3 regions of the Rothia sp. HMSC067H10 genome follow, and region 3 is predicted to be linked to each of the others. Evidence: predicted binding sites of a transcription regulator. Region 3 holds the regulator's gene; each other region holds the start of a gene.
What was found. Region 3 encodes HrcA, which represses chaperone genes, less so after heat shock. Its sites were predicted from a motif close to TTNGCACTCGNNNNNNNCGAGTGCNAA; they were not measured.
Positions count from the first base shown of each region.

Region 1 (3,280 bases), on a different contig from region 3:
GACGGCCTCGATCTCTCGGCGCAACTGCTGCACACGGTCTTCAACCGCTTCCTTGCTGCCACCGCCGTCCACAATCGTGGTGGTGTTCTTGGTGACGGTCACGCGGCGCGCCGAACCGGTTTCTTCGAGAGTTGCCTGGGCCAGGTCGATACCCAGTTCGGGGGTAATCACGATGCTGCCGGTCAGAATGGCGAGATCCTGCATAATAGCCTTGCGGCGATCGCCGAACCCGGGAGCCTTAAGCGCCACAACGTCGAGAGTTCCGCGGAGCTTATTCACCACGAGGGTGGACAGTGCTTCACCATCAACGTCTTCGGCGATAATGGTCAGCGGTTTTTTCGCCTGTACGACCTTCTCCAGCAGAGGCATAATCTCGGCAACAGTGGAGATCTTACCCTGGTAGAGCAGAATGAGGCTATCTTCAAGAACCGCTTCGCCACGCTCGGCATCGGTCACGAACGAAGGCGAAAGGTAGCCCTTGTCGAACTGCATACCCTCGGTAATGTCAAGCTCAATCTCAGTGGAGGAGCCGTCCTCGATAGTAATGACGCCGTCCTGACCGACCTTCTCAAAAGCAGATGCCAAAAGCTCGCCGATCTGGTCGGACTGAGCCGAAATAGCGGCAACATGCGCAACTTCCGGGCCCTGTACCTCGCGGGCATCCTGAAGCAGACGCTCGGAGACCTTCTCAACGGCGGCCTCAATGCCACGCTTCACCTCCGCAGGTGCCGCACCGCTTGTTACGTTGCGCAGCCCCTCATTCACGAGTGCCTGCGCCAGCACGGTTGCGGTGGTCGTACCGTCACCGGCAACGTCGTTAGTCTTGGTGGCTACCTCTTTAGCGAGCTGCGCGCCCAAGTTTTCATAGGGGTCTTCAAGCTCGACTTCGCGGGCGATCGAGACACCATCATTCGTGATAACCGGTGCGCCCCACTGTTTATCGAGCACAACATTGCGCCCGCGTGGGCCGAGGGTAACCTTGACCGCATCGGCGAGTTTATCGACGCCGGCCTGCAGGGACTTACGGGCGGCATCGTTGAATTCAAGCTGTTTAGCCATGAATATTCGCTACTCCTTGAGGGTTGTGAGCGTTCGATATCGTAGAAGGCGCGAGTGCGCCAAATCCAGGTCAGGTATAGCGGATGCGCCGCGCGAGAAACCGGCGGCGCATCCTGCATATATGCGAAATTAGTCGACGATCGCCAGAACGTCACGAGCGGAGAGAATCAGGTATTCCTCGCCCTGGTACTTGACCTCGGTACCGCCATAGCGGGAGAACACGACTACGTCACCTTCAGCGATATCGACGGGAACGCGGTTGCCCTTATCGTCCACACGACCGGGGCCCACAGCTACTACGCGAGCCTCCTGCGGCTTCTCCTTTGCAGTTTCGGGAATAACCAGACCGGATGCGGTGGTCTGCTCAGCCTGCTCTAGTTTGACAACTACTCGGTCTTCGAGGGGCTTAATAGCCATAGGTATGCTCCTTTTTAGTCAGCGTTTTTAAAAATTTGTGAAGCGGTTTAGCCCTAGTGCCTGGGCGTTTAGCACTGCACCGCTTCGAGTGCTAAATTCAACTTTAGAATCCCGGCGGCACCCGGTCAAGAATGCGCGCCGTTTCGAGGGCGGCGTTTCGCGCACAGGATAATACGCGAGCGCCCCGTGAACCTGCCGCAGCATCCAAGCCTTCTGCATATGCTCATGCCACTACACTTAAGCCTATGGTTGATTTTGTGCCCCCGCCGCCGTTTGCCTTGCCGTCCGAGCTTCCTTTTACCCGGCAGGCGTTAGATGCCGCGGATGCGCTTTTCCCCTATAGTCAAGAGCGCTCGCTCGAACAGGTTACGCGGCTGCGGGCGCAGGGGTTCACGCCCGATGAGACCGCCAATATTCTCAGCCTTGTTAAGGCGCGCACTCGGGCGCTGTCAAAGTTCGGCGATAGGGCGCGCACTATGTTTTTGACCGAGCACGGCGCGCAGCAGGCGACTCGACCGGTTGTTGCTGCCGAGCACGCGGCCGTGTTTGCCCGTACCGGGGTTCGCTCGGTTGCCGATCTGGGATGCGGTATCGGCGCGGATTCGTTGGAGTTCGCGCGCGCTTCCTTAGCGACTGTTTCTGTGGAGCTTGACCCGTTGACGGCATCTTTTGCTGCCGCAAATCTGGCGGATTTTTCGGGTTCACGGGTTGTGGTCGGTGATGTGACAAATTTTGATCTCGAGAGTTTTCGTGATGGCAACGGCAAGGTCGTGCAGGGCATTTGGCTTGATCCGGCCAGACGTGATCTGACCGGAGTCGTAAAATCCCGTACAGAACGTATTTTTGATCCCGAAGCCTATTCTCCCCCGCTTTCGTTCGTAGTGGATCTGGCCAGAACTGGCATGCCGATGGGTGTCAAACTTGGTCCGGGGATGCCGCATGAGGCTATTGCGCGCCCCGAGGATATTCGTAGCGAGGCGAACCCCCATCCGCGTGTCACGGCGCAGTGGGTTGAGCATGAGGGTTCTCTCGTGGAGTTAGTGCTTTGGTTTAATGCTTTGGCTCAGGAGGGCGTTGCACGCACGGTCACGGTGCTGCGGCAGGAGGCGACGGGACAGGCTGAAGACAAGGGCCTGCGCATTCACAAAACCACGCTGAGTAGTCCCTATTCTGCGGAACAAGTAACCCCTGTTGATGAAAAGCAAACCCGGTTCCCCTCCCCCGGTGAGTACCTCTATGAGCCTTCCGGCGCGGTAGTGCGGGCGCATCTGGTGCAGGAGTTAGCCCAAGAGCTTGGGGCGAACCTGATTGATCCGCACCTGGCGTACCTCATGGCGGCAAAAGCTGTTCAGAGTCCGCTGGCACAGTGTTATGAGGTTCTTGAGGAAATCCCGGTGCATGAGAAACAGCTCAAAAAGTGGGTGCGCGAGCGCGGTTTTACGGCTTTGACGATCAAGAAACGCGGCGTTGATCTGGTGCCCGAGAAAATGCGTGCGACCCTGCTGGCAGGCGGTGCGGGCAAGAAATCAGGTAAGAAAGCCGCGAAGAATCAGGGCTATAACCCGGCGACTTTAGTGTTTACGCGAGTGGGGTTCGGGCAGCAGGCACGGCGCATCGGGTGGCATGTGCGGCCTGTAGATTTTTCTGATTCAGCACAGGTCTCTAGCTCGGACACTAAGAATTCTGTGGTCTAGCGGTTTATGTGGGCGGCGTATCTACAAAAAACTGTGATGACGGTGTGTGACGTTTTATGTCAGATACTTCATGTTCGTGTCGTATTTAGTTCATACGCACTCGAAAAAGC
Region 1 covers NZ_KV802312.1:123,879-127,158, reverse strand. The annotation lists gene groL (chaperonin GroEL) at 1-1,059, opposite strand, end outside; gene groES (co-chaperone GroES) at 1,189-1,476, opposite strand; gene HMPREF2756_RS05810 (class I SAM-dependent methyltransferase) at 1,608-3,170, shown strand.
Region 1: the regulator HrcA is predicted to act here: its motif matches at 1,545-1,571, upstream of groES (co-chaperone GroES).

Region 2 (3,280 bases), on a different contig from region 3:
TCGGAAGATTTGGAGGTGGTGTTAGACATCATAAATCCAGCATACCGCGCGGCTCGCCCATCCCGAACGAATCACGGCGCACGTTGCGAGCAATCATGCATACGCGCGAGCAGGTAGTATTTTGCCGAAAAGGTAGGATTTTCCTACCTGCTCGGACCAAAAACCACCTGCTCGCGTCTCTGAGATAGACAAAAGCTCTCCGGGGAGAGCTCCATACCCGGCATTGTGCCGGTCAGGAACCCACCCCGGAGAGCTTCAACATACTCCCTCAGTCGGGAAACGTTACATCATGCCGCCCATCGGGTCAGCAGCAGGTGCCGCAGCGGATGCGGGCTCAGGCTTGTTCGCCACCACAGCCTCGGTGGTCAGGAACAGACCGGCGATCGATGCTGCGTTCTGCAGAGCGGAACGGGTCACCTTCACGGGGTCGTTAATACCCGCAGCCATGAGGTCTTCGTACTCGCCGGTTGCGGCGTTCAGACCGGTGCCCTCGGGCAGGGAACGAACCTTATCGACCACCACGCCGGGCTCAAGGCCAGCGTTCGTTGCAATCTGCTTCAGCGGCGCATCGATAGCCACGCGCACGATGTTCGCGCCGGTTGCCTCGTCACCCTTCAGGTCGAGCTTGTCGAAGACCTTCGCGCCCGCCTGAATCAGTGCCACGCCGCCGCCGGGGACGATACCCTCTTCAACAGCTGCCTTTGCGTTGCGCACAGCATCCTCAATGCGGTGCTTGCGTTCCTTCAGCTCAACCTCGGTTGCCGCGCCAGCCTTGAGCACAGCCACACCACCGGCGAGCTTTGCCAGGCGCTCCTGCAGCTTCTCGCGGTCGTAGTCGGAATCGGAGTTTGCGATCTCGGCGCGAATCTGTGCCACGCGGCCATCAAGTGCGGCGGCGTCGCCAGCGCCCTCAATGATGGTGGTCTCGTCCTTGGTGACAACAACCTTGCGTGCCTTACCCAGCATCTCAAGGGTTGCGGTATCCAGGGATAGGCCAACCTCTTCGGTAATAACCTGGCCGCCGGTGAGGATCGCAATATCAGCCATCATAGCCTTGCGACGGTCACCGAAACCGGGTGCCTTCACGGCAACGGACTTGATGGAGCCGCGCATCTTGTTCAGCACGAGCAACGCCAGAGCCTCGCCCTCAACATCCTCGGCAATAATCAGCAGCGGCTTGCCGGACTGCATGACCTTCTCAAGAACGGGAACCAGATCCTTCACGTTCGAAATCTTCTGGTTGACCACCAGGATGTAGGGGTCTTCCAGAACGGCTTCCTGACGCTCAGGGTCGGTCACGAAGTAGCCGGAGAGGAAGCCCTTATCGAAGCGCATACCCTCGGTGAGTTCCAGGTGCAGGCCGAAGGTGTTGGATTCCTCAACGGTAATCACGCCTTCCTTGCCGACCTTCTCCATAGCCTGAGCGATCAGCTTACCGATCTCCTGATCGCCCGCAGAGATGGATGCGGTTGCCGCGATCTCTTCCTCAGTCTCAACCTCTTTCGCGGAGTCGAGCAGGGTCTTGGTGACCTCCTCAACAGCCTTCTCAATACCGCGCTTGAGGCTCAGCGGGTCAGCACCAGCAGCCACGTTGCGCAGACCCTCACGCACGAGCGCCTGAGCGAGCACGGTTGCGGTGGTAGTACCGTCACCTGCGATATCGTCGGTCTTCTTGGCTACCTCTTTGACGAGTTCAGCGCCAATCTTTTCATAGGGGTCTTCAAGCTCGATCTCTTTGGCGATGGAAACACCGTCGTTGGTGATCGTGGGTGCGCCCCACGACTTCTCAAGCACGACGTTGCGGCCACGGGGGCCAAGAGTTACCTTAACGGCATCGGCTAGAGTGTTCAGTCCGCGCTCTAGACCGCGGCGAGCTTCTTCATCAAAAGCAATAAGTTTTGCCATGTGGCGATATCCCTCCTGGACGTTTCGAATGGAGCGCTCAGGTTTTCCGGTCTGCCGAAGCAGATTTTGATACCGGTTTTAGCACCTGAAGGCGCCGAGTGCTAAAAACAATTTTGGCACTTGGTGCGCCCGAGGGCAAACATTTTGAGCACCGAATTTAGCTTAATCGCCCTCAGCGCATTCTTGAAGCACACGGAAAGCCGCAATGGGGTGAACGGGTACGGCTTCAAGCGAATGCACAGAGCGGAAGAACCAGGTACGAGCGCCGGGCGATGTTATGTGCGAGCGCATAAGACTCATAGAACGTTCCCGAAACTAGCGGGGATGATAAACGGTACCGCACACCGCGGTATCAAGCCGGATGATGCCGTTTAGCTGTAGTCGGCGGCAAGCACCACCACAATATCGTTCTCGCCCAGAATCGAGGCGTCTGAGCTCTCCTGAACCGTCGTGATATTCAGGGTTTTCGCAATAGCTTCGGCCTGCGACTTCTTGGCCTCGTCCTTGTAGTAGACCGTGCTGGACTCCGGCGGGGTGCCCGACCAGTTCGCGGTTTCGGTAATCGTGTAACCCTCAAGCGCGGCGCTTGCCTTGGCCGCAGACCCGCCGGGTGCGGATGCGTTATAGACCGCCACGTTCGCATCCTTAGCCTGCTCAGATGCCGAGGCAGAGGGCGATGAAGACTCCGAGGGCGAGGCGGGGGCGCTGTAGCTCTTGGCACGTGCGGCGGCCTCGGGCGAGCTGCTGCGCGGGTGGTTAATGTACATAGCGCCGCCGATCACGAGCGATAAAATACCGGCGACGACAACGGGAATAATGCCTTTGGGGCTCTTAGAAGGGTCGTCAATCACACCGCGGTATGTTCCACGTCGGGCGGTATTCTCGTCGATGTCGTCGAATTCATCGTGCGGGTATTGGCTCATGACTTCCCTAGTTTGAGTAATAGATGTACCGCTCTGCGCGGTGGAGCCCTGCCAAAGCTCTCTCTTACAGGGTACCGTATGGGGCTTTATCCGTCCTGTTCAGAACGGCGTGCGCTCATGCACACATCGGTGCGGCTGCCTCTAGCTGCGGTCGCGAACCTCGCGCAGGCGGTGCATCAGGATAGGTTCGGCGGCGATCACACGCTGGCTGTCAATCATGGTGTTGAGCTTCTGGTAGTAGGCGATTGGGGTGAGCCCGAGCGCGGTAATCGCCTTCTCTTTGGTGCCCTGGTACTTCCAGTGCCGTTTTTCCAGGGCGATCATGGCACGCTCTAAATCGGTGAGAGCGGATTTTCGCGTGTTCTCAGTTTTTCCGCCGGTTTCGCGGGTCTCAGAAGTGCTGGGTGCGGAAGGCACTGTCTGTGTTGTGGGGCTGGGTTCAGAGTTATCGG
Region 2 covers NZ_KV802279.1:239,639-242,918, forward strand. The annotation lists gene HMPREF2756_RS11210 (hypothetical protein) at 1-29, opposite strand, end outside; gene groL (chaperonin GroEL) at 283-1,905, opposite strand; gene HMPREF2756_RS11215 (hypothetical protein) at 2,068-2,205, opposite strand; gene HMPREF2756_RS01805 (LytR C-terminal domain-containing protein) at 2,277-2,828, opposite strand; gene HMPREF2756_RS01810 (DUF3263 domain-containing protein) at 2,970-3,280, opposite strand, start outside.
Region 2: the regulator HrcA is predicted to act here: its motif matches at 1,984-2,010, upstream of groL (chaperonin GroEL).

Region 3 (3,280 bases):
CTACCTGCTGCATGACGGTTCCTAGGATGGATTGAACACGGCGCTGCATGAATCCCTGTCCATGACAGGTCTCACAGGTTTCGGGGTGGGTTCCGGGAGCGGTTCCTTCACCCTCACAGGATTTACAAGTGACGGCCGTGTTAAGCTCTACAGTCTTTTCGACGCCAAAAACTGCGTCTTTGAGGGATATTGAGACGTTGATAAGTGCGTCTTGTCCCTGGCGTACGCGGGATGCGGGACCGCTTTGTCCACCGCCTCCGGTAAACATATCGAAAAGATCTTGGAACCCGAAACTTCCTGAGCCGAAGCCTCCGAACCCTCCTGCGCCTCCAGGGAATCCTGCACGACCCTGTTCATCGCCGGTAGCGTCGTAATTACGGCGTTTCTCGTTATCTGAGAGTACTTCATAGGCGAGGGTTACACGTTTGAACTCCTCGGCTGCCTCTTCGGATGGGTTAACATCGGGGTGCAGTTGACGCGCCTTTTTACGGTACGCTTTTTTAATCTCTTCGGGGCTTGCGTCCTTTGAGACTCCAAGAGTTGAGTAGTGATCGCTCACGTGTTTCTTCTATCCTTTTCGTACCGGAGTGCTCCGGGTATGGTGTCAATATAAAATCTGTAAGTTTGTGGGGCTCTGAGGAGTTACCCGCTTGATGTCATGATGCTCGTGTGCCTAAGACATGACCTAGATAGCGAGCTACCGCGTTCACCGCCGCAATGTTACCACGGTAATCCATGCGGACTGGACCCACCACGCCAAGTTTTGCCGTATGCTTCCCCAAGGCGCCTTCATTGTCTGGTAAATGTTGTTTGCCGTATGAAACTACAACGGGTGAATCGTATTCACCAGTGACAATAGAAGCTCCTTGAAGCGCTTGCTCCGTATTCTCGTGACCGATCCTTACACTGTACCCGGCTTCTTGAACCGATGCGTGAGACAGCACGCGCAGCAGCGTAACTTGTTCTTCGAGCGCATCCAAAATGGGAGCTATGCTCGCCGAGAAGTCATCGTGACTTCGTGCTAGGTTTGAGGTGCCAGAGATCGCGAAGCGAATATCTCGTTCAAAATAAGGCTGTGCTCGCAGATGATCCACGATAGCTTCGGTGAGTTCCGGAGAACGGCCTCGCAACGCTGGATGATGCGCTTCTGGCAGCAATGCACTTATGTTTTCGAAAGGTAAACCCTGAAGCATTTTAAGCAAGTTTTCTTTAATCGCTGCAAGAGCTGATACAGTTTCATCATGCGCTAAGGCTGTAGTCTCTGGCAGTATCACAGTGACCCGGTGAATTGTGCCAAGATCACTGATAAGCAATGCTAAGAGCGTGCGTGAATCTAGGGGTACGAACTCAAGATGCAAGAGAGTTCCAGCGTTACGTGTTGGGTACTGGATAAGCGCCACCTGATGCGTGAGATGCGCAAGTGTTCGGGTGGCGGCTTCAATCATATCTTCTACGCTGTGTGCGCTTTCAAGAATTTGCCGTAACGCCGACACTTGGGTTGCAGAGAGAGCACGCGGCGCGGCTAGAGCGTCGACGAAGAACCTGTATCCCTGTTCTGTAGGAATACGCCCAGCGCTGGCGTGCGGTGCGCTCAAAAGTCCCTGTTCTTCTAAAGCTGCCATATCATTGCGTATCGTGGCACTGGATACTTGAAGATGGTGGCGCTGTGCCAGCGTCTTTGAACCTATGGGTTCGCCTGTGCGCACGTAGTCTTCAACGATTGCCTGCAATATGCGCATGCGGCGTTCGTGTGACATGGTACTCCTTGCGACCCTATCGGTGGTTAATAATCTGGCACTCTTGTTGAGAGAGTGCTAAAAACTACTTTTATCATAGCCGGGTAGCCCCTAGCGGTACTAGTCTTTCGCCAGAAGCGAGTTATCAATACTTTAGAATTGGATGGGTTCTGCCAAAAGCTAACCTGCGGAAACCAGGCAATATCCGTGGTGCCGTTGTACGAAGGATGCAAGATATGAGTGAACGATACGCTTGGGGTGCACAAGATCTATCACGTGCCTCAATAAATAACAGGCCTGCTCCTCCTCGTCGGGTCGAGCTAAAACGCGGGATGGTCCTTGAGGATCTTAACGGGTGGGTTGGCGAAGTAGTGCGTGCCGAACGTATCGGCGGAGAAATATTTTTCGGGCTTGAAGACGCTCACGGACGGGTCAAAAATTTTCCTTTAGGAATCGGGTACTTTCTTGAGGGCGAACCGGTTGAGATTGTTGCCCCAACACCACGAAAGACCTCAGGGCGCAAAATTTCTCGTTCTGGTTCGGTAGCAGTTGAAAACGCTCCAGCACGGGTGGCGCGCGCATCCAGAATCTGGGTTGAGGGGCTTCATGATGCGGAACTCGTCGAGAAAGTGTGGGGCCATGATCTGCGGGTTGAAGGTATTGTGGTCGAGCCCCTTCATGGTGTTGATGATTTAGCAACTGCCGTTAAAGAGTTCTCCCCCGGCCCAGAGCGACGACTTGGAATTCTTGTGGATCATCTTCTGAAAGGCACCAAGGAAGAACGTGTTGTGACGGAGGCTTTAGCTGTTCCCGGCGCTGCTGGAAATATTAAGATTGTGGGGCACCCTTTCATTGATATTTGGCAGGCTGTCAAGCCGCAGGTTCTCGGAATTCCGGCATGGCCGCAGGCGCCTCGAGGTGAGGACTGGAAGAAAGGAATTCTAAGTCGGTTGGGACAGCCGCATCAAAGCCAGGAAGACGTGGCAAACGCCTGGAAACGTATTCTTTCCCGAGTTGACTCTTATTCCGATCTTGATCCTACGCTGCTAGGACCTGTTGAGTCGCTCATTGATTTTCTGACTGAATAAGGTAATGTGAGTAGCTCAGGTTGTCTATGCCGCACCTCTGGCGAGGCGTTCGGTAAAACACGTTACAATAAATAAGGATTTTAGGTTGTACAGGTGCACCAATTGAGGCATGTGTACGGCAGAGCAAAATAGACGAGTAACAATCAGGATTTCTGTGGTTCAAGATACTCGCCCGGAGGGGCATAAACGAAACATTACACCTTTGCCTGTGTCGCAGGACCGGAGCATGGCGACTTTTGCTCACTTTAGCGGCATCATCGGGTTTTTGCCTGCTGCTGCTATCTACTATTTGTATCGTGACCGCGCCCCCTTCACTGAGCAAGAGTCACGTGAAGCCATGAACTTTACGCTTCTGCCTTCAATCATGATTCTTGTTCTTCTCATTTTGAGCTTCGTACCCGGCATGGCAAGCCTCATGATGTTCTTTACTGCTATTCTGTGGCTTTATATGGCGAT
Region 3 covers NZ_KV802317.1:417,703-420,982, forward strand. The annotation lists gene dnaJ (molecular chaperone DnaJ) at 1-559, opposite strand, end outside; gene hrcA (heat-inducible transcriptional repressor HrcA) at 657-1,757, opposite strand; gene HMPREF2756_RS08850 (DUF3097 family protein) at 1,973-2,824, shown strand; gene HMPREF2756_RS08855 (DUF4870 domain-containing protein) at 3,051-3,280, shown strand, end outside.